Regions from separate parts of the Chelatococcus sp. YT9 genome, predicted to be linked through region 1. Evidence: predicted binding sites of a transcription regulator. Region 1 holds the regulator's gene; each other region holds the start of a gene.
What was found. The regulator PhoB, encoded in region 1, activates phosphate uptake and scavenging genes when phosphate is short. The targets are predictions, from matches to a motif close to TGTCATNNANCTGTCAT.
Positions count from the first base shown of each region.

Region 2: a site for PhoB is predicted at 4,646-4,662, ahead of phnF (phosphonate metabolism transcriptional regulator PhnF). Genes of this name have one in related genera too.
Region 3: a site for PhoB is predicted at 4,419-4,435, ahead of KIO76_RS15495 (glycerophosphodiester phosphodiesterase). Genes of this name have one in related genera too.
Region 4: a site for PhoB is predicted at 3,887-3,903, ahead of KIO76_RS12190 (UDP-2,3-diacylglucosamine diphosphatase). Genes of this name have one in related genera too.

Region 1 is NZ_JAHBRW010000001.1:1,965,555-1,972,657, reverse strand. Features, by position in the region: gene pstC (phosphate ABC transporter permease subunit PstC) at 1-869, shown strand, start outside; gene pstA (phosphate ABC transporter permease PstA) at 875-1,732, shown strand; gene pstB (phosphate ABC transporter ATP-binding protein PstB) at 1,729-2,508, shown strand; gene phoU (phosphate signaling complex protein PhoU) at 2,541-3,260, shown strand; gene phoB (phosphate regulon transcriptional regulator PhoB) at 3,318-4,019, shown strand; gene KIO76_RS08845 (GcrA family cell cycle regulator) at 4,136-4,675, opposite strand; gene KIO76_RS08840 (aspartate aminotransferase family protein) at 5,123-6,388, shown strand; gene argF (ornithine carbamoyltransferase) at 6,385-7,103, shown strand, end outside.
Region 2 is NZ_JAHBRW010000001.1:565,837-572,939, forward strand. Features, by position in the region: gene phnL (phosphonate C-P lyase system protein PhnL) at 1-577, opposite strand, end outside; gene phnK (phosphonate C-P lyase system protein PhnK) at 598-1,437, opposite strand; gene KIO76_RS02490 (alpha-D-ribose 1-methylphosphonate 5-phosphate C-P-lyase PhnJ) at 1,434-2,321, opposite strand; gene KIO76_RS02495 (carbon-phosphorus lyase complex subunit) at 2,318-3,415, opposite strand; gene phnH (phosphonate C-P lyase system protein PhnH) at 3,418-4,023, opposite strand; gene phnG (phosphonate C-P lyase system protein PhnG) at 4,020-4,505, opposite strand; gene phnF (phosphonate metabolism transcriptional regulator PhnF) at 4,774-5,520, shown strand; gene phnC (phosphonate ABC transporter ATP-binding protein) at 5,870-6,682, shown strand; gene phnD (phosphonate ABC transporter substrate-binding protein) at 6,833-7,103, shown strand, end outside.
Region 3 is NZ_JAHBRW010000001.1:3,361,209-3,368,311, reverse strand. Features, by position in the region: gene KIO76_RS15510 (FecR domain-containing protein) at 1-185, shown strand, start outside; gene KIO76_RS15505 (CHASE2 domain-containing protein) at 190-2,049, shown strand; gene KIO76_RS31610 (DUF4214 domain-containing protein) at 2,071-3,027, opposite strand; gene KIO76_RS15495 (glycerophosphodiester phosphodiesterase) at 3,225-4,376, opposite strand; gene KIO76_RS15490 (hypothetical protein) at 4,503-4,904, shown strand; gene KIO76_RS15485 (ArsC family reductase) at 5,008-5,361, opposite strand; gene KIO76_RS15480 (low molecular weight protein tyrosine phosphatase family protein) at 5,464-5,805, shown strand; gene yacG (DNA gyrase inhibitor YacG) at 5,820-6,065, opposite strand; gene KIO76_RS15470 (Maf-like protein) at 6,070-6,699, opposite strand; gene infA (translation initiation factor IF-1) at 6,768-6,986, opposite strand.
Region 4 is NZ_JAHBRW010000001.1:2,671,443-2,678,545, reverse strand. Features, by position in the region: gene dgcA (N-acetyl-D-Glu racemase DgcA) at 5-985, shown strand; gene KIO76_RS12200 (hypothetical protein) at 1,093-1,962, shown strand; gene KIO76_RS12195 (glycosyltransferase family 4 protein) at 1,984-3,021, opposite strand; gene KIO76_RS12190 (UDP-2,3-diacylglucosamine diphosphatase) at 3,021-3,809, opposite strand; gene KIO76_RS12185 (DMT family transporter) at 4,131-5,102, shown strand; gene thiE (thiamine phosphate synthase) at 5,346-6,014, shown strand; gene thiD (bifunctional hydroxymethylpyrimidine kinase/phosphomethylpyrimidine kinase) at 6,073-6,882, shown strand; gene KIO76_RS12170 (helix-turn-helix domain-containing protein) at 6,961-7,103, shown strand, end outside.

The DNA.
Region 1 (7,103 bases):
CCGTTCTCGTCATTCTCGGAGGCGTGATCGTCGCGCTTATCGAGGGTTCGATGCCGGCCTTCCAGGCCTTCGGCATCAGCTTCCTCTGGGGGCAGTCCTGGAATCCGGTCACGGAAAAATTCGGGGCGCTCGCGCCGGTTTACGGGACCATCGTGACATCGCTCATCGCCATGCTGATCGCCATTCCCATCGGCATCGGCACCGCGATCTTCCTCACTGAGATCTGCCCGCCGTGGCTGCGCCGGCCCATTGGCACAGCCATCGAGCTCCTCGCCGGCATCCCCAGCATCATCTACGGCATCTGGGGCTTGTTCGTCTTCGCGCCCTTCCTGCAGAGCACGGTACAGCCGTTCCTTATCTCGCTATTTGGGCCGATCCCGGTTCTCTCCTCGGTTTTCGCCGGGCCGCCCTACGGCATCGGTACACTGACCGCAGGCCTGATCCTGGCGATCATGGTCCTGCCCTTCGTTGCCTCGATCTCGCGCGACGTCTTCGAGACGGTTCCGGCGGTGCTCAAGGAAGCCGCCTACGGGCTCGGCTGCACGCGCTGGGAAGTCGTGCGCAATGTCATCATCCCCTACACCCGGGTTGGCATCATCGGCGGAGTCATGCTCGGCCTTGGCCGCGCCTTGGGCGAAACGATGGCGGTCACCTTCGTGATCGGCAATGCCCATCGGATCTCAGCCTCGATCCTCCAGCCCGGTACGACGATCTCCGCGACGATCGCGAACGAATTCACCGAGGCGGTGGGTGACGTTTACACGTCCTCCCTCGTCGCTCTCGGTCTCATCCTCTTCGTCATCACCTTCTTCGTTCTCGCGGCAGCGCGCCTGATGCTGATGCGGATCGAGAAGCGCACCGGGGGTTGATTGTCATGGACGTTGCGAAAAACCCCGCCGCCTATGCAAAGCGCAAGCGCGCGAGCACGATCGCCATGGGCCTGTGCATCGCCGCCGCAGCCATCGGCCTCGGCTGGCTGGTACTGATCCTCGGCACGCTCCTGTGGGAAGGCTTCGGCGGCCTGTCCGTCGCGGTGTTTACGGAGAACACGCCACCGCCGGGCAGCCAGGGCGGTCTGATCAACGCCATAGTCGGCAGCTTGATCATGACCTTCCTTGGTACGCTCTTCGGCACGCCGCTCGGCATCCTCGCCGGTACCTACATGGCCGAGTACGGACGCTATGGAAAATTGTCGATGGTGATACGCTTCATCAACGACATCCTGCTCAGCGCGCCCTCCATCGTTATCGGCCTCTTCGTCTATGAGATCATGGTGGCACGCATGGGCCACTTCTCTGCCTGGGCCGGCGGCGTGGCGCTTGGCATCATCGTGGTTCCGGTCGTCGTGCGCACCACGGAAGACATGCTCAACCTCGTGCCCAACCAGCTTCGTGAAGCGGCATCCGCGCTTGGCCTGCCCCGCCACGTGGTGATCCGCAAGATCGCCTATCGTGCCGCCAAGGCCGGCATGGTGACGGGCGTGCTGCTCGCCGTGGCGCGTATCAGCGGCGAGACCGCGCCGCTTCTCTTCACGGCTCTCAACAACCAGTTCTGGAGCACGGATCTCAACGGTCCGATGGCCAGCCTTCCCTCGGTCATCTTCCAGTTCGCCCTGAGCCCCTACAAGGACTGGCAGGCACTTGCCTGGGTCGGCGCCCTCATCATCACCTTCGCTGTTCTCGCCCTCAGCATCACGGCACGGACGCTCTCTTCGCCGGGGAAACAAAGATGACCACTGCTACGGAAAAGCCCCAATCCGAGAAGGTCTCGGTCAAGAACCTCAAGTTCTTTTATGGTGACTCGCTTGCGCTGAAGGGCATCAACCTGCCCCTCTACGAGAACATCGTCACCGCGTTCATCGGCCCGTCCGGCTGCGGCAAGTCAACACTGCTGCGCGTCCTGAACCGGATGTACGACCTCTATCCGAAACAGCGTGCCGAGGGCGAAGTGCTTCTGGACGGCGAGAATGTCCTCTCGCCCAAGCAGGATCTGAACCTCCTGCGCGCCAAGGTGGGCATGGTCTTCCAGAAGCCTACGCCGTTTCCGATGTCGATCTATGACAATATCGCCTTCGGGGTGCGCCTCTACGAGAACCTCCCCAAGAGCGAGCTCAACGACCGCGTGGAATCGGCGCTCCGCCGGGCCGCGCTTTGGGAAGAGGTGAAGGATAAGCTCGACGCCAGCGGGCTCAGCCTATCCGGCGGCCAGCAGCAGCGCCTGTGCATCGCCCGCACCGTCGCGGTGAAGCCGGAAGTCATCCTGCTCGACGAGCCGTGCTCTGCGCTCGATCCGATCTCGACGGCCAAGATTGAGGAGCTGATCGACGAGCTCAAGCGCGACTATACTATCGCCATCGTGACGCACAGCATGCAGCAGGCGGCGCGCGTCTCTCAGTATACGGCCTTCATGTATCTCGGCGACCTCATCGAGTTCGACGATACCTCGAAGATCTTCACCGCACCGCAAGACAAGCGTACGCAGGACTACATCACCGGCCGGTTTGGCTGATCCTGATGGCCAAAGCTAGGGGACCTGAGGCAATGCCTGAACATATCGTCTCATCCTTCGACGAGGATCTCGACGAACTGCGGACCCGGATCGTCGAGATGGGGGGCGTCGCCGAGAAGATGCTCACGGACTCCACGCTGGCGCTGGTCAAGCGCGACAGCACTCTCGCCCAGTCCGTCATCTCCGCTGATGCCCGCCTCGACGGGTTGCAGCGTGACATCGAAGAACTCGCCGTGCTCACCATCGCGCGACGCCAGCCCATGGCGGTCGACCTGCGCGAACTGATCTCGGTCATTCGCGTGGCCGCCGATCTCGAGCGCATCGGGGACCTTGCCAAGAACACGAGCAAACGTGTCGTCGCCATCAGCGGCGAAACACAGCCTCAGAAGCTCGTGATCGGCGTACAACACATGAGCGATCTCGTGCAGGAGCAGCTCAAGGACGTGCTCGATGCCTATGTGCAGCGAGATGACGCGCAAGCCCTTGACGTTTGGCAGCGCGATGATCGCATCGATGCGCTGTACACGTCGATCTTCCGCGAGTTGCTCACCTATATGATGGAAGATCCGCGCAACATCACGTTCTGCACGCACCTTCTGTTCCTCGCCAAGAACATCGAGCGTATCGGCGATCACACCACCAACATCGCCGAGACGGTCCATTATCTGGCGACAGGCGTCACATTGGCTGCCGACCGCCCGAAGGGGGATACCTCCAGCTTCACCAAGGCGCCAACCGATCCTAGCAACTGATCCCACTGATCCTGTGAACCGGGGGGCCAGGACAACAGTGGAACCATAGGACTTTCGATGGGACCACGTATTCTGATCGTCGAGGATGAGGAGCCGCTCACGCTGCTCCTCCGTTATAACCTCGAGGCCGAGGGCTATACAGTCGACAGCGTCGCCCGTGGCGACGAAGCGGAGATACGGCTGCGCGAAGCGGTGCCGGACCTCGTATTGCTGGACTGGATGCTGCCAGGGCTCTCCGGCATCGAGCTGTGCCGCCGCATCCGCGCGCGCGAGGAGACCGAGCGGCTGCCGATCATCATGTTGACGGCGCGCGGCGAGGAGACCGAGCGTGTGCGTGGTCTCGCGACCGGCGCCGACGACTATATCGTCAAGCCCTTCTCCGTGCCGGAACTCCTGGCGCGCGTGCGGGCCCTGCTGCGGCGCGCCAAGCCGGGTCAGGTTGCGGCGCAACTCATTGCCGGCGATATCGAACTCGATCGCGAGACCCACCGGGTCAAGCGCGGCGGCCGGGAGCTCCATCTCGGGCCGACGGAATTCAAGCTGCTCGAGTTCCTGATGCAGAGCCCGGGCCGTGTCTTCACCCGGGAGCAGTTGCTCGACCGGGTGTGGGGCCACGACGTCTACATCGACGAGCGGACCGTCGACGTGCATGTCGGGCGCCTCCGCAAGGCGATCAACCGCATGCGCCGACCTGATCCGATCCGCACGGTGCGTGGCGCCGGCTATTCCTTTGACGAGACCTTCGCGAAGGCTGGCTGAACTGGCGGATCGATACCTGTCGACCCAATGAGAAAGGCCGCCGCGATCACATCGCAGCGGCCTTTCAAGGGCTCGAATGTTTGCCAGCTATCCGCGTCACCGGGCAGCCGAAGACCTCAGGCCCGCTTACGATCCCGCCTGCGATCGGCGACGGGCTGATAGGCAATGCGCGAATGGTGCGAGCAATAGGGCATACCCAGCTCGGACCGGGCGCCGCAGAAGCGGAATTCCGGCGTCGTTGGATCACCCATGGGCCACCGGCACATGGATTCACGGAGTTCCATGATGGTGACCCTCTCAGACATAGGGATCACCACTTCCTCGCGGGGCTGAGGCAGGCGAACGAGCACGGGAGCCGCTTCGGCGACGGGCTGAGGAGCCAGCGCGGCACTAGTGCGCACGGGGCCTGGCGCGGAAGCGGCGGGAGCCGGCGCGGCAGCACCCGGCTGCCGGGCCGGTTTGCGGGGACGGGGAGCGGAATTGGCGGTGCTCTTGGCGCGGCCTGACAGGCCGAGGCGGTGCACCTTGCCGATCACCGCATTGCGGGTGATACCGCCGAGTTCGGCGGCGATCTGACTGGCGCTGAGGCCATCAGACCAGAGCTTGCGCAAGAGCTCTACACGCTCATCGCTCCAAGATTGGCTCGGGTCGGTCATCGCCTTCTCCGTCAGCAGTTGCAGTGCATGGAATCCCTTATCTTTCGCGGCCAGCTCCACACGAGCCCAACCCCGTTGCATGGTGACAACGAACGCGAATGATAAGTTCCGCTACACGAGATGTCGTAGTCGTTGAAGGCGAAACTACAATATGCCCCGACTCGGGGGCAAGAGTCCCCCTGCCACACCCGCCGTTTTCCCCAAGAACCTCGTCCGAGAGTCAAGGGGAAAAGCGTCTTCGGTTCCGGCACATATCAAATCCTGCAGGTGGCGCGCAGAGATCCTTTCCCATCCGATCCGGCCAGCCCGTCCGCGGCGGCTCGGACGTTGATGAGAGGTATCACAGTCTTTGAATTGACATGGAAAACATGACCTTTAGAATTGATGGAGTGCCGCCCCTCCGTGGGCGGCACTTTGATTTTCCGAGACACGGGCCCGATATCGGTGATGTCTGCCCATGGTTCTTTTGGAAACTTTCCTCTTGCGGAGGTTGAAATCGTGATTTCGCCGTTGCTGCCGACTTATGCGCGTCCCGACATCGAATTCGAAAAGGGAGAGGGCGTATGGCTGATGACGCGACAAGGCGAACGATATCTCGACCTCGGCGCGGGCATCGCCGTGAACGCACTCGGCCACGCCCATCCGCATCTCGTGGAAGCCTTGACTGAGCAGGCGTCCAAGGTTTGGCACACGTCGAACCTCTATCGCATCCCCGGCGGTGAAAGGCTCGCGCAGCGGCTCGTCGACGCGACCTTCGCCGACACGGTCTTCTTCACAAACTCCGGTGCGGAGGCCCTGGAATGCGCCATCAAGATGGCGCGGAAATATCACGCGGTGAGCGGCCATCCCGAGCGGTTCCGCATCATTACCTTCGAAGGCGCTTTCCACGGTCGGACACTCGCGACCATCGCCGCCGGTGGCCAGGCCAAATATCTGGAGGGCTTCGGCCCGAAGGTCGAAGGCTTCGACCAAGTACCATTTGGCGATTTCAAGGCCCTCGAGGCGGCGATCACCGATGAAACCGCCGCGATCCTGATCGAGCCGATCCAAGGAGAAGGCGGCGTTCGGTCGGTGCCTACCGCCGATCTCAAGCGTCTGCGCCAGATATGCGACGACAAAGGCCTGCTGCTGATCCTGGACGAGGTCCAGACGGGCGTTGGCCGCACCGGCAAGCTGTTTGCCCACGAGTGGTCCGGCGTCACGCCCGACATCATGGCTGTCGCCAAGGGCATCGGCGGCGGCTTTCCCATGGGCGCATGCCTCGCGACGGCCGAGGCCGGAAAGGGCATGACGGCCGGCACACACGGAACGACCTTCGGGGGCAATCCGCTCGCGATGGCCGTCGGCAATGCCGTTCTCGATGTCATACTCGCGGATGGGTTCCTGGAAGAGGTACGCCGCAAGAGCCTGCTGTTCAAGCAACGCCTCGCGGAGCTCAAGGACCGCTATCCCGACGTCATCACCGAGATCCGCGGCGAGGGTCTGCTGCTCGGCCTGAAGCTCACGCCGCCGAACGGCGACTTTGTCAATGCGGCCCGCGCGGAGAAAGCGTTGGTGGTGGCGGCAGGCAGCAATGTCGTTCGGCTGATCCCGCCCCTGACGATCACGGACGCTGAGATTTCGGAAGCCCTGGCGCGCATCGAAGCCGCCGCCAAGGCTGTGTCGGAGGCTCACGCCAAGGCCGATGCAGGCCAACCGGAGTTGGCGCCATGACGACCTCCTCGACGAATGCACCAAAGATCATCTCCAGCTCCGCGCCTCGGCATTTTCTCGATCTTGCGGACTTTTCCGGAGATCAGCTGCGTCGGGTTCTCGCGGCGAGCACGTCCCTGAAGGCGGCGCGCCGCAAGGGCCAGCCCCAGACGACCCGCCCCCTCGACGGGAAGGTGCTGGCGATGGTTTTCGACAAGCCGTCGACCCGCACCCGCGTGTCCTTCGACGTGGCCATGCGTGAGCTTGGCGGCGAGCCTCTGATGCTGACGGGCGCGGAAATGCAGCTCGGCCGCGGCGAGACGATCGCCGACACGGCACGCGTGCTGTCACGCTATGTCGATGCGATCATGATCCGCATCCTGGATCACGACGCCATGCTGGAGCTCGCCGAATTCGCCGAGGTCCCGGTCATAAACGGGCTCACGAAGCTGTCGCATCCATGCCAGGTGATGGCCGACCTCCTGACCTTCGAGGAGCACCAGGGCCCCATCAAGGGGCGCACCGTCGCCTGGACGGGGGACGCCAACAACGTCCTCGCGTCGTGGGTGGAAGCTGCATCCCGGCTCGATTTCAGCATTAATATCGCGACGCCTCCTGAACTCGCGCCGCGGGCTGATCTCATCGCGCGGGCCAAGCGCGAGGGTGCCGAGATCATGCTGACGGACGACCCCTTCGCTGCGGTTAAGGGAGCCGACGCCATCATCACCGATTGCTG
Region 2 (7,103 bases), 1.4 Mb from region 1:
CGATTACGGTCTGCCGATTAGCCGCGTCGAGCGAAGCCGTCGGCTCGTCGAGGAGAAGAACAGGATAGTCGACGACAAAGCTGCGGGCGATGTTGACCCGCTGCTGCTCCCCTCCCGAAAAGGTCGCCGGAGCAATGGACCACAACCGCCGAGAAATATTGAGCCGGCTAAGAAGATCGCCCGCCCGTGCTTCAGCCTGTTCCCGTGACAGCCCCCGCATCTGTGCCGGATCTGCGACGATGTCGAGTGTTGAAACACGCGGAATGACGCGCAGGAACTGGCTGACATAGCCCATCGTGCGTCGGCGAACATCCACCACGCGCCAGGGCTCGGCGCTGGCGAGATCGACCGCCGCGCCGTCGTGCATCACCAGGATCTCGCCACTGTCCGGCTTGTAGTTAGCGTAAAGCGAGCGCAGCAGCGTCGACTTGCCGGCACCGGACGGCCCGTGCAGGCATACGCATTCACCGGCATGAACCTTCAGGTCGAGGTCAGCGAATACGGGTATTCGCACGCCTCCTTGCGTGTGGAGGACGAAGCTCTTGCTGAGCGCCCTGACGTCTATTCTTGTCGTCATCGTTACAATCCTTGCGGCGCTCATGCCTGCAACACGGATGAGACCAAAAGCTGCGTGTAGGGATGATGGGGATCGTCGAGGACTTGGTCGGTTAGCCCCTCCTCCACCACGTCACCGCGCCACATCACCATCAGCCTGTCGGCAAGCAGCCGCACCACCGCAAGATCATGGGTGACCACCACCGCCGCTATCCCAAGATCGCGCACCAACCCGCGCAGGAGATCCAGCAGCCGCGCCTGCACCGAGACGTCGAGGCCGCCGGTGGGCTCATCCATGAAGACCAGGCGGGGGCGGGTCACCAGATTGCGGGCAATCTGCAGGCGCTGCTGCATGCCGCCGGAGAACACGCGCGGCTTGTCATCGATGCGGCTGACGTCGATCTCGACCCGAGTCAGCCAGTCCTCTGCCTCCCGGCGGATATCGCCGTAGTGGCGCGCGCCGATGGCCATCGGCCGCTCGCCGATATTGCCGCCGGCGCTGACCGCCATGCGCAGCCCATCGCGCGGATTCTGATGCACAAAGCCCCAGTCAGTGCGCATCAGCATGCGCCGCTCGGGTTCGGACAGCGTAAGAATATCGACAAGAGGCGCATCATCGCCGTCCCGCCGCAGGTCATAGGACACTGAGCCGCCGTCAGGGGCCATTCTGCCCGAGATGCAATTCAGCAGCGTCGACTTGCCGGAGCCGGATTCACCAACAATGCCGATGACCTCACCCGCGTAGAGCGTGAGATCGATGTTGCGGCAGGCGACGGTCCGTCCGAAGGTCTTGCTGAGACCTTGCACTTTCAGCAGTGGCTTGCGAGCTCCAGGTGACACGGGCGGCAGACTATCCGACACGGAAGCGAAAACCGCGCTCATGGCATCGTCTCCCCGGTGAGCGCGGCATCAACGTCCGGCTGCTCACCGACATGGCCGGCGGCCCGCCGCTGGCCGCAATAGTCCGTGTCGGAGCAGACGAACATGCGGTTGCCCTTGTCGTCGAGCACCACCTCGTCGAGGTAGCTGTCGGCCGCGCCGCAAAGCGCGCAGGCACCGTTCCACCGTTGGATCGCAAACGGATGATCGTCGAAATCGAGGCTCCTCACGCTTGTATAAGGTGGAATGGCGTAAATTCGCTTCTCGCGACCAGCACCAAATAGTTGGATCGCCGGATTGTGCTCCATCTTCGGGTTATCGAACTTCGGAATCGGCGACGGCGCGGTGAGATAGCGGCCGTTCACGATGACGGGATAGTCGTAGGTTGTCGCGATGTAGCCGAACTGGGCGATGTCTTCGTAGAGCTTCACTTGCATCAACCCATATTCGCCATAGGCGTGCATTTTGCGCGTCTCTGTCTCCCGCGGCTCCAGCCGGCGGAGCGGTTCCGGCTGCGGCACCTGGTAGACGAGGATCTGCCCCTCGACCAAGGGCGCCTCCGGAATACGGTGGCGTGTCTGGATGATGGTGGCGTCCGTCGTCGATTCGGTTGTCGCGACATCGGCGACACGCTCGAAGAACCTGCGGATCGACACCGCATTCGTGGTGTCGTCGGCCCCTTGGTCGATCACCTTCAGGACGTCCTCAGGCCCGATGACACTTGCCGTGACTTGGATTCCGCCGGTGCCCCAGCCATAGGCAAGCGGCATCTCGCGGCCGCCGAACGGCACCTGGTAACCGGGAATGGCAAGCGCCTTCAAAAGCGTCCTGCGGATCATCCGCTTGGTCTGCTCATCGAGGTAGGCGAAGTTGTAGTCGCTGGTCATTCCGCGGCCTCCCGCGGTTCGACCCGCGCCTGCTCCGCCCGCATCTTGCGCACGAGTTCAAGCTCTGCCTGGAAGTCCACGTAGTGAGGCAGCTTGAAATGGGTGACGAAGCCGACGGCCTCCACATTGTCGGTGTGCGAGAGGACGAATTCATCGTCCTGCGCGGGATAGAGCGCATCCTCACCCAGTTCCTTGCAGCGCAAGGCCCTGTCGACGAGCGACATGGCCATCGCCTTGCGCTCGCAATGTCCAAAGCTCAACCCGTAGCCGCGGGTGAATTGCGGCGGTTTCTCCGTGGAGCCTTTGAACTGATTGATCATCTGGCATTCGGTGACGGTGATCTCACCGATGTCGATGGGAAAGCCGAGCTCTTCCGGCACAATCTCGACGGACACTTCCCCGAGCCGCAATTCACCGACGAAGGGATGGCTGCCGCCATAGCCCCGCGTCGTCGAATAGGCGAGCCCGAGAACAAAGCCTTCGTCGCCGCGGGCGAGGTTCTGCAGTCGCTGGTCTCGTCCGGCGGGGAAGGACATGGGATCGCGGGTGACGTCGAAGACGGGTCCGCCTTCGCGATCTGGAATCTCCTCCTCGATCAGGCCCTCATGGGCGAGGATGTCGAGCACCGGCGGCATCGTTTCCGGCAGGGGCGCTTCAGCTCTTTCGGCCCGAGGCGCCTCGTCGCCCTCCGCCGCCAGCGCAAAATCAAGCAGGCGGTGGGTGTAGTCGTAGGTCGGGCCAAGAACCTGCCCCCCGGGCATGTCCTTGTAAGCGGCCGAGATGCGGCGGCGCACCGCCATTCCAACCGTTTCGATCGGCCGGGATACCGCAATCCGCGGCAAGGTGGTGCGATAGGCGCGGAGAAGGAAGATGGCTTCCACGCTGTCGCCCTGGGCCTGCTTCAAAGCGAGCGCCGCGAGTTCGGGATCGTAGACCGAGCCTTCGTTCATGACGCGATCGACGGCAAGGCGGAACTGCTCGGTAATCTGCGCGAGGCTGAGTTCGGCGATCGCGGGATCTCCGCGACGCTCCTCCGCCACAAGCTTGTGGGAATTCAGGATGGCGCGCTCGCCACCCTTCACCGCGACATACATGGCTACTCCTTAACCGCGATACCCCGGGGCATACCCACGACCGCGTCGCCGCACGTAAAAAGGACGTCCACACCGAGCGGATAAAGCCCCTGGTTGAGCGCCCAATCCCCCCAGAACCAGTCTGGCAAGCCGGCGATCGCGACCGTCCGGCGTCGGAGAATGCCGGGTCCTGACCACTGACGCTGCGGCCCCTCGGTCAGCGAAGGCACCGCCACAACAAGCGTGGCCGAGCGATCAGGATAACGCTCGTCGCCCAATGCAAAGGCCGCGAGGCGCGGCATCACCGCCGTATCGCCGATCAGCGCGAAACGTGCCTCTGCCGGCTCTGTCACGAGCGGCGCGCCGCAATGAAAGCGCAGATAGGTGGACACCGGCTCGCTTGTCAGCGCCGCGTCGCACCAGACAGGCGTGTCGAGATCGCACAAGGTCAGCACGACTGCCGCCATCGCCGGCGTGAGCCCCTCGGGCGCGCCCGGCCGCCGTGCGAACTGCTCGATCGCGCCAGGATAGGCGATGGCATTCAGCACATTGCGGAATACGGACTGACTGTCGAAAACCGGATTGGAGAAGCCAGGCTCAAGTCCAGCGGAATCGAATGCAAGCGTCATCGCGGATTGTCTCCCCGTGCCATCGTGAAGAACTCGACCTTGGTCGACGCCGCCTTGCGGCTGCGTGCATCTCGCCGAGCCGCCTGAGCCGCGGCAAGCGGCTCAAGAACGACCTTCTCAAGGTCCGCCCGGCGCTCCGGCACCTGCAACAGCGCGTCGAGAATCGCGGCGATTTCCGCGCAGCGGCGATCGCGCCCCTGTACGTATCCAAGACCAATGGTGCCATCTGCGAGTTGCAAGGCGCACCGGGTCACCGTCATTTCACCGAGGTTGAAAGCATTGCCGCTACCACCGGCGCGTCCCTGCACCATGACGAGACCAATCTCCGGCTGGCGCAGGAACTGATGCGCGGGGCATTCCGGTACCTTCGCGAAAGCGGCCTCCAGCTCCTCGCGCGGTGCGCGCGCAAGCACGCTCAGCCACGATTGCCTCGCCGCAACCCCGTTTTCATCACCCTGGCCGACTGCCTGCATGCTCGTCATCCGCGTCGGTCGCCTCCTGCCTTCCGCAGGTCAGGACACGAATGCGGGGCTCCCGCGGTCCGCTCGCCTGTCCTGGAAAGCATATCTTTCATGAAAGGTCCGTACCTTTCTGATAGCATGCGGATGTCTACGCCGCCAATATATCATTTGGATGACATTGCGGCGGGACACACGACGGGACTATGAGTGGGGTGTATACGCGTGTCATATCGCAACAGTACGACAGGCCGCGCCACCTATCCGCACGGGGTAAACGGACCGAAACGACATGGAAGCATCGCCATCCAGAGAAAGCTCACCCAAGGCGCGGAAGGCGGCCCCTCCCCTGTGGCAGAAGGTTGCAACGGCCCTTCGCACCGAGATTCGCGATCAGACACTGAAGCCCGGCGAACAGATCATGCCTGAGGCCGCGCTGTCAGAGCACTTCTCCGTCAGCCGCTTCACGACCCGCAGGGCGCTCGCCGAACTCGAGAAGGAAGGGCTCATCCGCATCGAGCACGGCCGCGGCCTCTTCGTCGCCGAAGATACCGTGCCCTACGCGGTGGGAGAGCGAACGCGTTTCACCGACAATATGCGCCGCTTCAACATCGCCGGGGACCGCGAGATCCTCTCGACCGCCATCGAGACGGCCGATCCGCTCGTCTGTGAGCGGCTTGAGCTTGCGCGCGGCGCGGACGTTCTTGTTATCGACACCCTGTCGTCGGTTGAAGGACGCCCCATGGGCCTCACACAGAATTTCTACCCGGCCGACCGCTTCCGTGGGTTCGACACCGTATTGCGTGAGACGGTTTCGCATACCAATGCCTTGAAGGCATTCGGCATTCACGATTACACGCGTAAATGCACATGGATCATAAGCCGGATGCCGACAGCCCGCGAGGCTCGCCTCTTGAAGATCGCGCGAACGCGGCCGATTCTTGAAACGCAGAAGGTTGACATCGACGCTAGTGGCCGCCCCATCGCCTTCGGCATCAGCGCCAACAGCGGTGACCGCATGCAGATCATCATTGAATAGTGCGTTGTGGGTGGGCAGCTGATCAGGAATAAGAATTGCGGATCGCGACAAGTATTTAGCCAGGCCAATATTAGCCAGCGTAATTTTATCAACACTATACACATAGTGCAGAAGCAGCCGAAAAGGTGCGAAGCACGATGTCACGGAACTGTTGCACGATATCCTTATAGCCTATTCATCAACGTAGCCTGGAGGCTGCGGGATCAACTGCGGCCCACGGTGTTGGCGTCCGCAGCCGCCGCTGCATCAGGCGGTGTTCATAATCGTCGAAGCTGCGACGGCTGATCTCTGATTGAACAGGGATGGCCAGGCGCAGCAGCGGGTAGCTTTTCTTGCTGCGGAGGGATTCTTGCTCAGCATTCGCGATGTCTCGCGCCAGTTTGCGACGAAGACGGCCGTCGACAAGGTTTCGCTGGATATCGACACCGGCGGCTTTATCGGGGTGATCGGCAGATCCGGCGCTGGAAAATCCACTTTGCTGCGCATGATCAACAGGCTTGTCGACCCCACCAGCGGTCGCATTGTCTTTGACGGCGTCGACGTCACAGCCCTGCATGGGCGCGAACTCCGCCGATGGCGTCAATCCGCCGCTATGATATTTCAGCAGTTCAATCTTTCCGGCCGGCTCGATGTGCTCACCAATGTGCTCATGGGCCGGCTTAATCATGTTCCGGCCCCGCGGGCGGTGCTGAAGATGTGGTCCGAGGAAGACAAGGCCATCGCGCTGTCGGCGCTTGAACAATTCGACATTGCGGGCCTCGCCGCGCAACGTGCCGAAAGCCTGTCCGGCGGCCAACAGCAGCGTGTCGCGATCGCCCGGGCGCTCGTGCAGGAGCCGCAGATAGTCCTCGCGGACGAGCCGGTCGCGTCACTCGATCCGCGCAACACGAAGATCGTGATGGACGCGTTGCTGCGCATCAACAAGCACTACGGCATCACGGTCCTGTGCAACCTGCATTCGCTAGATCTCGCGCGGACCTATTGTGATCGCCTCATCGGCATTGCGGCAGGCCGAGTCGTCTTCGATGGCGCGCCCGAAGCGCTCACGGACGACGTGGCGCGCGATCTCTACGGCCTGGAAGCCGAGGAAGTGCTCGGAAAAGCAACTGCCATACCGCGACCGCAGGCCGCGATGGCAAGCGCCCTATCGATTCCGGCTTGATCGACAGGACTTTTGGTTGATCAGACAGCGTACACGAATCCTGAAGCACGGCGGCAACGCCGAGCGTTTTCATACGAATTCGCATTCAAACTCCGCGAATGCATTCGAATACGTAACGTAGCGCACAATATAATTCACTCGGAGACCACAATGTTCAACCATCGTCTCGTTATCGCGGCCGCTGTCGGCCTCTTCACCACGGGTGCCGCGTTCGCGCAGGACTGGAAGTCTCAGTATCCGGAACTCACCTTCGCGATCATTCCTGCTGAGAACGCCTCCGGCGTAACTGAGCGCTTCAACCCGCTGATGGCCTATCTCACGAAGGAACTCGGCGTTCCCGTAAAGCTGCGCATTGCCAATGACTATGCGGCCGTCATCGAAGGCCAGCGGTCCGGCAACATCCACATTGCCTCCTACGGCC
Region 3 (7,103 bases), 1.4 Mb from region 1:
CGCCTGCGCAAAGTGCCGTCTTCGTACAGGAGGGCCGCGTCGGGGTCACACGCGCCCGAGGTGGGCGCGGCGTGGTTCTGACCGCTGGTGAAGGTGTCGACGTCGCCCCCGGCCGCGCGCCGCTCGTCGTCAACCGTTGGGGTGCCGCCCGCGTGGCTGCTTTGCTCGCACGCTTCGGGCGTTGACGCCATGCGCCGCCGCCACGTCGCGCAGCTGTCCTTCGCGCTCGCGATCGGGCTGGCGATCAGCTGGGCTGCATATGTCGTGCACTGGCATGTGGCCGGGCGTGCCAGCGTGTTCGACCGGATCGAGGCAGTAACGCTTGATCTCCGTGCATTGATGACACCCGGCAAGGCCCCTCCCCCGGAGGTGATCGTCGTCGCCATTGACGACGAGGCAGTCAGGCAGATGGGGGCGTACCCCCTGCCCCGCGAAAAGCTTGCCTCCCTGATCGATGCAATTGCGCGGCGCAATCCGAAAGCAGTTGCCGTCGATCTCCTGTTTGTCGATAGCAGCACCCCCGCACAGGACAAGGCTCTGGCAGAGGCACTTGCCCGCGTGCCCGCCGTCATCGCTGCGGCAGCCTTGTTCGATGCCGCAGAAGCGAAACGGCCGTTCACCGGCAGTGTGACGGCCCCCGTCCCGCGCCCGCGCAGCATCATGTGGCCCGTCGCTCCGCTCGCAAACGCGGCGGAGGTCGGCCTCGTCAATGTCGCCACGGATGTCGGCGGCATGCCCCGCCACCTGCCGATGATCTATCGCGGACGAGACGGCGTGATCCCCTCCTTCGTCCTGCTTGCCGCGGCCCTCGCGACCAGCACGACGCCGCGCCTTGAAGGCGAAAGCCTGAACCTCGGCGCTCACAGCATTGCACTCGATTTGGGTCAGCATCTCACGCTGCGCTTCTATGGGCCGCGCGGCACGATACCAACCATAAGCGCCACGAAATTCATGAGCTCTTCGCCGCCGGACGTCGCTGGCCGGACCGTGGTCGTGGGCACGACGGCGACGGGCAGTGGTGACACTTTCCCAACCCCTTTCTCACCCGTCGTGCCTGGGGTGGAGGTGCTGGCGACAGCAATCGGCAACCTTCTCGCCGGCGATGGGCTGCTCCGCAGCCAGGCAATACGCTGGTTCGATGCGGCCATGTCCGTGATGCTTGCGGTGGCGGCCGTGATCCTCATGGGCACGCGCCGGCCGGTGGCGGGTCTTGGGCTTTGCGTGCTGCTGGCCGCCGCCTGGATAGCACTCACCCTTGCCGCCTTCGCCCACGGCTATTGGCTCAGCACAACGCTGCCCCTGGTCGCGATGCTGCCCGTCGCCATGGCGTATGGGGCACTACGGCTGTGGCAGGAACGCAGAACCGTGCGCTATCTCGTCGGCGTTGAGGAGCGTCTGATGCCATTTCAGCCCCGTCCGATAGCCGCACGGCTGACGCAGGACCCAGCCTTCCTCGCCGAACCCATAGCACAGGATGCGGCAGTGATCTTTGTGGATCTGGCCGGCTACACCGGGTTGTCGGAAGCTTTGGGGGCCGAGCGCACGCGGGAGGTGCTGAAAAGCTTCCATATGCTTGTCGATGAGGTGGTCGATTCCCACGGTGGCTTCGTCGCAACCTTCATGGGTGACGGCGCGATGATCCTTTTCGGGTTTCCCGAGCGTCACGACGATGACGCAGCGCGGGCCTTGCGCGCGCTGGACGACCTCCGGGAGAAGCTCGGAACATGGGTCATGCCCACCGCGAGCGAAGCGCGCGGGAAGCCTCTCGCCCGGCTCACCGCGCATTTTGGACCCGTCATCGTCTCGCGCCTCGGCGGACATAGCCATCAGCAGGTCACGGCGACGGGGGATACGGTCAATGTGGCAAGCCGCCTGCAGGAGGTCGCCAAGAGCCTCAACGTGACGACTGTCGTCACCGACGACATCGTGCGGGCCGCAAGCCGAAGCGGCACGATCGACAACTTTCCCGAAGTCATCGAGGTGCCGATCCGAGGCCGCAACCAGCCCGTCACCGTGCGGACGACGGCGAAGGCGCCAGCGCATCCATAAGCGCCCGAGCGTCTCGACGCGTCAGCTAAACGCCCATTCGCCGCCGCCCGCATCGACGATGCCGGCGAGATAGGTGCTCTGAGCCATGTTCTCGGCACTGTCAGCAAAGGCCATCAGCACGCCCTCTCGCGAAATGCCGCCCGTATTCAACAGCTCCGTCCAGTAAAAGGCACCAGCTGCATCGCTCTTTCTTCCGAGAACGTTCAGATAAAGCACGTTGATATAGCTTTCCGCGGATTGCGTGTAAGCATTCCCAAAATTCTGCTGGAACTCAGCGCTTTCGATTATTGCCCTTGCAAGTGTTATCTTGTCGCGTCCCCACTCCATGTAGGCATCGTACCAGAAGTTGAGCCCCCCGATATCCGCCATCCGGTTGAGACCAGCCTCGTAGAGGCGGCCGACGCCCTGCGCCTCAGCCTGCAATGTCGCCGCGAGGTCATGGCTTTCTATGAGGCCGAGCATCGACTCGAACTTGGCCTTGTCAGCCACTGCGGCAAACTTCCCATCGTAAGCGGTCGCGAGGTCGGAAAACTTCATGTCGGGGAAAATGGTCGGATCTTGGTCGACGATCTGTATGAACTGGTCGATATAGGTCACCTGTCCGGCAGCGTGAAGCTCTTCGACCTTGTAGTTCGCATCCCGCCAGTTGGCGATGATAACGGCAGACACTGTAGTTTCGTTGATCAATATCAAGTGCTTGCCGCCGTCAATCGTCCCGGCCTTCGTATTATCACCTGATGATAGGAAATCGCTGAGATCAATCTTATCATAGCCCCCGCCGTGGTCGGCCACAACCATGAGACCTTTGGCGGACGTGTAGATATCGTCTCCCCAGCCCCCCGCAGCTACGACGAAGACCGCGTCTGTATTACCCTTCAGCCGATCATTCCCTCCCAAACCGTATGTAATGGAGTTCGGCACGCCGATATCAACCACATCATGGGCAGATGTCTTGAAATATTCGGTGAAATCAACCACGGTCGCCTCCGGTCCCTATGGTAATAAAAAATACTACCAGACGGTTGCCGCAACGCCTACCCCAGCGCGCCCCGGACGCGCACGGCATCGCGCGAGACATTCAGGGGCCATATCGCCAATGGTTACCAGGAGGCAAGGCCGGCCCGCACATCGGCGCAGGCCGCCGGAAAATACCAGATGCGCCGGCAACGACCGGGCTAGTGGCCACGTGCGGCCTTCACCGCCACATCCGGGAAGTCACTGAACACGCCATCAACACCAAGGTCGATATAGGCGCGGATTTCGGCGACCGGATCGCCCTTGAAGTTCGAGGCCAGGTTGCGCGGCTCCGCGCGGAATGTCCAGGTGAAGACCTTGAGGCCCTGTGCATGGGCGTTCTTCACCACTTCGGTCGGCGGCAGGAGCGTGCGGTCGGCCCAGTCGAGCTTGCCGTCGCCGTTGAGATCGTCCGGCTTGCCGTCGCCATTGACGTCCGAATATTTCGCCGAGAGGATGTAAGGCTTCCAGGGCGCGACGATATCGGCATAGGTGGCGATCTCCTTCAGCCCTTCCGGGGTGACGAGATCCTTGAAGGTGCGCTTGTCGCCGGCGACCACGAAGTTGTAGGGCTGCGCCAGCGGCACGGCGAGGACGATCTCGCCGTCCGGCCCGACGTTGTCGGCATCGACAAGCTGCGCGAGGCGGACATTGGTCTTGCCGCGCAGATACTTGAGGTTGCCGACCTCGAAGCTCTGAATGACGACGGGCGCGTCCTTCGATGTCCATCCAGCGGCGGCCAACATGGCGAGGAGCTTGTCCTCCAGCGGAAGGCCAGCCTGCTGATGGAAGGTAGGATGCTTGGTTTCCGGCGCGATGCCGATCGGCCGCCCGAGGCGGGTACTCTCGGCCTTGGCGAGGTCGATGACCTCCTGGAGGGTGGGAATGCGGAACTTGCCGTCGAAGCTCGTGTCGCGGCCGGCCATCGGCTGCTTCGCGAAGAGGGTTTTGATCTCGGCGAGAGTGAAATCGCCGACGAACCAGTCCGTGACATCCACGCCGTCAAGCTTCTTCGTCGTTTTGCGGCTCGCGAACTCCGTACGATCGGCAACGTCTGTGGTGCCCGAGAGCATGGGCTCATGGCGGACGATGAGCACGCCGTCCTTGGTCGACACCACGTCCGGCTCGATGAAATCCGCCCCCTGCTCGATCGCAAGCTTATAGCCTTCGATGGTGTGATCGGGCCGGTAGCCGCTCGCACCGCGATGCGCGATCACGGTGGCGGTCGCGGCCGCACCCTGCGCCAGCGATGGCGCGGGCGTGGCAAAGGCGGTAACGATAGCGGTAGCAGCGAGCAGTGACAGGCGCAGCATGGACGGATCCTCCAGGACGTCCGCGCACCCTAGGCAGCGGATATGACGGCGCGATAACGGCCCTTCCGCGGTGGTCGCCTGTCGGAAATCGCAAGACTTGCTATGATCGATGCGGGAGGTACCGCCATGAAGATTTGCATACCGATCCTGTCTGCCGCCCTGTACATCAGCTTAGCAACGGGCACGCCATCTCTCGCGCAGGACCAGACACTGCGAACAATCGACGTGCCGGCTGGCAAGACCAGCCAGCTGTCGGTTCATTCCGGCGCCTTTCCGGATTGCAGTCCCAAGCCCCTCGTCGACATCCGGGTCGACAAAATTCCATCCGCCGGCACGCTGGCGGTCCGCGACGCGAAAGTGCGGGTACGCAACGGCAACTGCGCCGGGAAGGAATTTCCCGCGCGTATCGTTCTTTATCAGGCACCGGCCCGGGTGGGCGCGACCGATAGCGCGAGCTATACGGTGACATCCGGGGACCGCGTGAATGTTTTTGGCGTCAACATCAACGTCGTCGCCCCGAAGCCGTGAAAAACAGGATCTGCTGATGCGGGAACACCGGCCAGCCATCGCAGACCGAGCGGGTGCAAGTCGGGCATCATCCTGGCGCTCCGCGAATTCGATGGAAGCCGCCCTATAGGAGCCGCTTCTCATATTCCTCGGGCTTGAAGCCGACGAGCGGGCTCCCGCCGACCAACAGCACCGGGCGCTTGATCATCGACGGCTGAGCGAGCATCAGCGCTATGGCCTTTTCTTCCGTGAGATCCGCGCGGTCACCGTCTGGCAGCTTGCGGAATGTCGTACCCGCCCGATTCAGGAGCTTTTCCCAACCGACCGCCTTAACCCAGGCCTTAAGATGCCCTGCGTCTATGCCTTCGGCCTTGTAGTCGTGGAAGGTATAAGCGATGCCGTGGCCCTCAAGCCAGGAGCGTGCTTTTTTCATCGTGTCGCAGTTCTTGATGCCGTAAATTGGCAGCGGGTCGACCATAGCGTTCCATTCCGAAAGACGTTCCATCCCGAAGGCACGGTGTCTATATCAGCCAAGCTCACGCCTGCCTATCGATGGCGCTATTCCCTCCAACGGACCCTTATGAAGCGCGTACTTTTCATCTGTCGGCGTAACAGGCTGCGCAGCCCCACCGCTGAGCAGATATTCGCCTCTTGGCCCAGTGCAGAGAAGCCCGGCATCGAGACAGCCTCAGCGGGTCTCAGTCCGGACGCGGACGAAAGAGTGTCGCCAGAGCATATTGAATGGGCGGACACGATTCTCGTCATGGAGCGGGCGCATAAGGCCCAGCTGACCGCGCGATTTGGCAAGCATCTCAAAGGCAAGCGCGTAGCGAGCCTCGACATTCCCGACCACTACGACTTCATGGACCCGCTGTTGATCGCGCTGCTCATGAAGAAGGTGCCGCGCTATATCAGCTCCTGAGGGGATAACCGGACTCAACGTTCGGTCGTTGGTCCTTCATCGCTCTCGTCGTCGAGGGGGTCGTCGTCGCGCGCGGGGATCACATACCCCCCCGACAACCATCGGTTGAGATCGATATCTGCGCAGCGCTTGGAGCAGAACGGCCGCCACCGCAATGTCGAGGCCTTCCCGCAAATCGGGCAGGGCTTGGTATCGTCAGCCCCGCTGCCGCCAGGGTGGTCCGCGCCGCTTGCATTGTCGTTGTCAGCGATCGGCACCATTGCCTCACGCCGCGTTCAGCCATGACAGGCGAACGGGATACCCCTCGCCGGCCAGCAGGTTGACGCTTTCATAGAGTGGCAGGCCGACCACGGCCGTGTAGGAGCCAACGAGCTTCACGGCAAAGGCACCGGCGAGCCCCTGAATGGCGTAGCCACCCGCCTTGCCGCGCCATTCGCCCGAGGCGAGATAGCTCTCCATCTCGTCCTGTGACAGGTTCTTGAAGCGCACGCGCGTCTCCACAATCCGCTGGCGGCTTTTGCCCTGCGGGGTGATGAGGTGCACCGCAGAATAGACGCGATGTCCGCGCCCCGACACCATGCGCAGGCACTGGGCGGCGTCCTCAACGGTTTCAGCCTTGGGAAGAATACGCCGGCCGACGGCAACGACCGTGTCGGCCGCGAGGATGAAGGCGCTCGCAAGCTCCTGCTGCCGCTCTGCCAAGCGGCGGGTGGCCTCCGCCTTGTCGCGCGCCAGCCGGCGGGCGACGTCGCGCGGCTTCTCGCCGCGCAGCGGGGTCTCGTCGACATCGGCGGGCATCAACGCGTCCGGCTCGACGCCGACCTGCTGCAAAAGAGCCAGCCTGCGCGGCGAAGCCGAGGCCAATATGAGCTTAGGACGCCAACTCGCCGACAAGGATGCGTCGAGGGTGGAAACCAAGGCGTAGCTCTCCCGGGCCAAATGCGCTGCAGTCAGGCAATAAACTATTTGAAACGGTAGGTGATCCGGCCCTTGGTCAGATCATAAGGCGTCATCTCAACGAGAACGCGGTCGCCCGTCAGCACGCGGATGCGGTTCTTGCGCATCTTGCCGGCGGTATGGGCCACGATCTCATGGTCGTTCTCGAGCTTGACGCGAAACATCGCATTGGGGAGCAGTTCCGTCACAACTCCCGGGAACTCGAGGAGCTCTTCTTTCGACATTCGATTCCTTGCGGTCACTATTGGTCACAATGGGACGGCGCGGACCCTACTCGATACGCGACATATTGTGAACCTGGGATGCTGAGCGCAGAGGTATAGCCGATTTCAACGCGAATC
Region 4 (7,103 bases), 710 kb from region 1:
AGTCATGTCGCGCCGTCTAACCGTGGCCATCGAACGCTTCCCGATCGCGGGAAAATTTGTCATCTCCCGCGGTGCGCGCACGGAAGCGGTCGTCGTGACCGCAACGATCAGCGACGGCATTCATGACGGGCGCGGCGAATGCGTGCCCTATGCCCGCTATGGAGAGAGTGTCGAGGGTGTCGCCGCGGCCATCGAAGGCCAGCGCGCGGCCGTAGAAGGAGGGCTCGATCGCGAAAGCCTCCGTGAGGCCCTGCCCGCGGGCGCCGCCCGCAACGCGCTGGACTGCGCCTTGTGGGATCTCGAGGCGAAGATGGCGGGGGTTCCGGCCCATGTCCTCGCCGGCATCACCCGCGTTCCCCGCACCACGACGGCCTATACCATCAGCCTGGATACACCACAGGCTATGGGCGAAGCGGCCGCGCGCAGCGGAAGGCCCATCCTCAAGATCAAGCTTGGCGGTGCCGGAGACCCCGCACGCGTTGCCGCCGTGCGGGCCGCGGCTCCTGATGCTCTCATCATCGCCGATGCCAATGAAGCCTGGACATCCGACACGCTGGCCGAGAACGTGGCGGCTTGCCGGCGTGCGGACGTCGCGCTGGTCGAACAGCCCTTGCCCGCGGGCGAGGATCATCATCTCGCTGCACACCGCGGCATTATTCCTCTTGGTGCGGACGAAAGCCTGCACACGCGGGAGGATCTCAGCCGGCTTGCGGGGCTCTACGACGTCATCAACGTCAAGCTCGACAAAACGGGCGGGCTGACCGAAGCGCTGGCGCTCGTTTCCGAGGCGGAGGCGCGGGGTTTCGGCATTATGGTGGGCTGCATGGTCGGGACTTCGCTGGCCATGGCACCGGCCATGCTCCTCACGCCGCGGGCGCGGTTCGTGGACCTCGACGGTCCCCTCCTCCTTGCGGAAGATCGCCCCTATGGTCTCAGCTATGAAGGCAGCATCGTGAGTCCGCCGACGCGGGAACTCTGGGGGTGAGGAAAAATCCGACTCTGCCGCCACCGTAAAAGGATCCTTTAAGCTGACGCTCGTATCGTTGGCCGAATGAGCCTGCACGCCGACGCGCCCAACGACCTGAGCACCATATGCTGACATCCGAAGCCAGTCCCATCGAGTCGTCACCGACCTACGATGCAATCGCCCGGGCCCTCACCGAGACCGAGCGCGGACGCTGGTTTCTGGCGGAATATGTGCGCCGCCAGCGCCACGCCGATCTCCAGGCTCTGATTGACGCACTGAGCCGCCTCCAGGGCAGCAGTCGCCGCACGGAGCACGCGGACGCCAAAGACGATGTACGCCAGAGGCAGCGGTTTCGGCTTGTCCAACTTCAACGCCTGATCGAGCGTACGCGTATCGAAATCGCGCTTTCACCAGGAAGCCAGCCGGTGCTCGATCGGGACGCCAGCGAAGATCCATTCATGGCCCTGGCGCGCGCTCAGGAGAAAACGACGGCCGCGATCATGGATGCCGCTGAGCTGATCCAGGAAATGGCCTGGAGCAAGAACTCAGCCGGGAGCACATACGAGGATATCGTCAACGGCGCTGTTCGGGATCGTCTTACGAGCCTCTATGCGGTCGCCGCGAACAGCATGGCGATCAGCGAGCGCTTCCGGCTTTTGACACGCCTGATGGACCAGATCGACCAGCGATTGGCAAAGGCCGTGGAGGCTTGTGACGCCGCGGCGGAACCCGAGCCCGCCTTGCGCCGAGAGCCGACCATCGAACCGGACCTGCCTCAGACGGTGCGGCTCGTCGTGAACAATGCCGAACAAGCTGCCGACCAGGGGACAGGGATGCACAACACGGCCAGCATCCGCGAGCAACTGGAGGCGCTGGTGGCACGTCAAGCGTCATCGCAGGCGGCTGGACAGCGTAAATCCATCCGCTCACCGGGCGAGATCCTGGCCGGGCTCACCACGATGAGCACTTCGGAAAAGCTGCGCCGTTTTACCTGAAGACTACGACACCAGACCGTTTCAAGAAGCGATGGCTAGCCCGTCGTCGCCTGATGCCGCGCCATGTGCCAGGCGGATATTGTCTAGAAACTGGCGGGCGCTGGCCTGCCACGTGAAGGTGAGCCCATAGTCACGGCAGCGCGCGCGAGAGATCTCGAGCGCCGCGAGAGCAGCCTCTCTGAGATCATGATCGAGCACGCCGCATCCCGACGAGCCGATGACATCGATTGGGCCCGCAACCGGCAGCGCGGCCACGGGCAAGCCGCTCGCCAACGCCTCCAGAAGCACGATTCCAAAGGTATCTGTCGCGCTGGGAAACACGAAGACATCCGCGGCGGAATAGATGTCCGCGAGCGCCTCGCCGGTAAGGCTCCCGAGGAAGCGGGCCTCAGGATAGGTCGCCTGCAAGGCAGGTCGGGCCGGGCCGTCTCCCACCACCACCTTTGTTCCGGGGAGATCGAGCTTCAAAAAGGCCTCGATGTTCTTGTCGACGGCAACGCGTCCGACGTAAAGGAAAACCGGCCCCGCGAAAGGTCGCGCGGCATCAGGCCGAGGTCGGAAAAGCGATGCATCGACCCCGCGCGACCAGCGCATCAGCGGGCCGAACCCCCTGTCGGCGAGTTCCCGCTCGATCGTGCCCGTGCTCACCATGATGCCGGCCCCCGCGTTGTGAAAGCGCCTGAGTGCGGCGTAGCTCCAACCCGTGGGCACCGGCAAGCGGGCCGCGAGATATTCGGGAAAGCGCGTATGATAGCTCGTCGTAAAGGACTGCCCGTCACTGATGCAGGCGCGTCGCGCGGCCAAGCCGATCGGTCCCTCGGTTGCGATATGCACGAAATCGGGCTTGAACGCGGCCATCTTGCGCCGGACCGAGGAGGCAAAGGCGACCGCCAGCCGGATCTCCGGATAGCTCGGCATCGGCCAGGTCCGAAACATGTCGGGTGTAAGGAAGACAATCTCCGCGCCGAGTGCAGGAGCCTCCCGCGCGACATTCTCGAGCGACCGCACGACGCCGTTGATCTGCGGGTGCCAGGCGTCCGTGGCAACGAGAACGCGCATCAGGCGGCCACTTCCTGAAGGGGGACAATCGCGTTGGGCTCTCGCGATCGGCCCCAGCGAACGATCTCGAAACGGCCATCATAGTGCTCGACCAGGGCGGTGCAGGATTCCACCCAATCACCGGTATTAATGTAGCGGACGCCATAGTCGTCATGCATCGTGGCGTGGTGGATATGGCCGCAAATGACGCCGTCGGCCTCGTGGCGACGCGCCTCCGAGGCGAGCAACTCCTCGAAGCGGCCAATGTAATTCACTGCGTTCTTCACTTTGAGCTTTGCCCAGGAAGACAGGGACCAGTAGGTCAGGCCGAGACGACGGCGCGCGACATTGAGATAGGTGTTCACGAACAGGGCGAAGCCATAAGCGCGATCACCGAAGAAGGCGAGCCAGCGGGCGTGGCGCACGACCATGTCGAATTGGTCGCCATGCGTGACAAGATATCGGCTGCCATTGGCTGCTTCATGGATCGCGTATTCCATGATCAACACGCCACCGAAGTTTGACCCAACGTAATCACGAAGAAACTCGTCATGATTACCTGGAATATAAATGATCTGACAGCCCTTGCGTGCTTTACGAAGCATCTTTTGAACGACGTCGTTATGCGCCTGGGGCCAATACCACTTCTGCCTAAGACGCCACCCGTCGACCATATCGCCGACGAGATAGATCGTATCGGCGTCGTGGAACCGCAGGAAATCGAGCAACAGATCTGCCTGGCATCCCTTGGTACCGAGATGCACATCAGAAATGAACAGGGCTTTCGTTCGCACAACGTCGTTCCGCAAGGCTCCGGCCTTCCGCGTAAGCTTGCTCGGAGCACGGTCCTCATCCGGCCGTGCGAGCTATCAAAAACCTGATTCCGATTGCAGTTTCGTGACGAGCCAGGGGGCGATGCCTGAACAAGGGGCAATCTCGACCCGTCCAGATGGCGGCGAGATTATGACTTAATATTGGCAGGATTAACAAGAATAAACCATATTTGTTCTTCCACCGTACCTAGATCCATTAATTTCCTCTTAAAAGTAACTTGAGGAAATACACACCATCGCGCCGGACGCATAGCTGACCTGCTGCTTTCGATATTGGCTCCCAAGGGGTTGCCCGGTATGAAGGCAGCAGCTGCACATATCTGGTCTCCCGCCGTGAACCCCCTCCTCGGTATATCGCTCAAGGTCGTATCAGCTTTGTTCTTCACGCTGATGGCCGCGGGCATCAAAACTGTCGGTCAGGATTTCCCGACCGGCCAGATCGTCTTTTTCCGTTCGTTCTTCACGATCCTGCCCCTTCTGGTGTGGCTCGGCTTCCGCCGCGAGATCATGGCGTCGATGCGGACGAAGAATATCGGCGGGCATATCAAGCGTGGCCTGATCGGTGGCTGCGGCATGTTTCTGGGCTTTGCGGCCCTTGCCAAGCTGCCGCTCTCGGACGCGATCGCCATCGGCTACATCGCGCCGCTGCTCGTGGTCGTCCTCGCGGCGATTTTCTTGCGAGAGAAGGTGCAGGCTTATCGCTGGCTCGCGGTCTTCATCGGCTTCATCGGCGTTTTGGTGATGTTGACCCCGCATGTCGCTTCGAGCGCGCTGATGTCCGGGGCTGCCTCTCCGGCTGTCACCATCGGCCTGATGTTCGCTCTCTTCGCGGCGCTCTGCAACGCCAGCACGACCATCGAGGTGCGCAAGCTCGTCAATACCGAGCGCACCGGCTCCATCGTGTTCTATTTCGTGGTTCTGATGAGCACGCTAGGACTAGCCACGATCGCGCTCGGCAACTGGGTCATGCCTTCGCCGCGTGAATTCGCGCTGTTCGTCGGCATCGGCGTCATGGGCGGCATTGGCCAGATCCTGCTCACCATGAGCTACAAGCATGCCGACACGTCGCTGATCGCGCCCTTCGAATACACCACGATGATCTGGGCCTGCCTTATCGGCTGGTTTATCTTCGAGGAACTCCCCGTTCCTGCCGTCGTCTTCGGGTCGGGCATCATTATCGCGTCGGGCGTGTTCCTGGTGTGGCGCCAGCATCATCACAGCTACGCCGAACGCGCCGCCCGCAAGGCTGGACCAACCCATACCGTTTGAGCTGACCTCCCTGCTCAATCGCCTTGATGCCGCGATGGATAACCCATCGCGGCCTTTTTTAACGCCGATCATCGCCCGGTCCTAAACCGTCTCCGTGCGGACTTCGAAATCCCCGGGCGCCTCACGCGGCCCACGCGGCTTGCCAACGCGCCATCTTCTTGCCATGACCGAACGGTCGCGACTGCTCCCCTTCGGGGATTGCGTCGCAGGACGATGTGAATACCGGCAGCAACGAGGGTAGTGATGCCACAAGTTGACCTTCGCGTTTACGCGATCCTCGACCCCCGACGCACGAAGGACCGGTCCTTGCCGGAGCTCGCCCGCGCGGCCGTCGATGGTGGGGCCACGCTGCTGCAGTATCGGGACAAGGATGGCGAAGCCCGCCATCTCGTTGAGAACGCACGCGCCATCCGCGCCGCAATCGCCGGCTCCGGTGTACCGCTCCTCATCAACGACCGTATCGATGTCGCGCTGGCGGCCGAGGCCGAAGGTGTGCATGTTGGCCAGACCGACATATCCGTCGCGGACGCACGGCGCCTCCTCGGCCCAGAGGCAATCATCGGGCTGACGCTGAAGACGGAAACCGATGCGCGCGGGATGGAAGGGCAACCGCTGGATTATGGCTGTATCGGAGGCGTATTCGAGACCGTTAGCAAGGCCAATCCGGAACTACCACTCGGCGCGCGTGGCTTTGCGCAGGTCGCGGCGGTCGCCCGCGCTGCGGCGCCGAACAAGCCCGTCGGCGCGATCGCAGGGATCGACGTGTCCAACGCCGCGGCGGTCATTGCCGCTGGCGCCGACGGCGTCGCGGTGATATCCGCGCTGTTCATGCAGGAGGATGTCAAGGCCGCGACCGCCCGGCTGCGCGCTATCGTCGACGAGGCCCTCACGGCGCGGGCGCGCCAGGCCTGAGGCCAGGAAGCGAGGCCCGGCACACAGCCGGCGAAGTGGCCTGATGGAGGTTTAATTCATGACACCGATCGCGGTCACGATCGCTGGTTCCGATTCCGGTGGCGGCGCGGGCATTCAGGCCGATCTGAAAACCTTTTCGGCGCTGGGCGTCTATGGGGCCAGTGTGATCGCCGCCTTGACGGCCCAGAATACGCATGGGGTAAGCGGCATTCACGACATACCGCCGGCGTTCGTGACCGCGCAGATGGATGCGGTTTTCTCAGATCTGGCCGTCGCCGCGGTAAAGATCGGGATGCTGTCGCAGGCAAGCGTCATCGAGGCCGTTGCTGCCGGGCTCGCGCGCCATGGCCAGCGGCAGGTTGTGCTGGATCCCGTGATGGTCGCGACCAGCGGAGACCGGCTGCTCGCAGCCGATGCAATCACCGCATTACGGCAAAGCCTCATTCCGCAAGCCCGTATCATCACGCCGAATCTGCCCGAAGCGGCCGCCCTTGTGGACAGGCCCGTGGCTCATAACGAGGATGATGTCATCGCGCAGGGCCAACTCATTCTCGCGCTCGGCGCCGAAGCCGTCTTGATCAAGGGCGGCCATGGTGACGGCCCTGAAAGCACCGATCTTCTGCTCGACGGCAAGGCGGTTCATCGCTTCAGCGCGCCGCGCATTGCAAGCACCAACACCCATGGCACCGGTTGCACCTTGTCGTCCGCGATTGCGGCGGGGCTCGCCAAAGGCCTCGATCTGACAGCGGCCGTCGGCGCGGCCAAGGCCTATGTTACGGCGGCGCTCGCGGCCGCAGACCAGCTCACCATCGGCTCAGGCCATGGCCCGGTCCATCACTTTCATCGGTGGTGGGCGAACAATGCTTGATTGATCCGCTCGACACGGTCACATTGCGTCCGTCATAGCAAACGCTTGTTCGCTATTCCGAAATCATGAGGCAGGTTGATGGCCGTTGAGGGCAAGGATCGCACGCGAGAAATGGAAGCTGGCGCGCAGCTCTTGTCCGGTCAACTCGGCAAGACGGTGCAGCGGCTCCGCAAGGCCTATAATCTGTCGCTATCGGAGCTCGCGGAGCAGTCCGGCGTTGC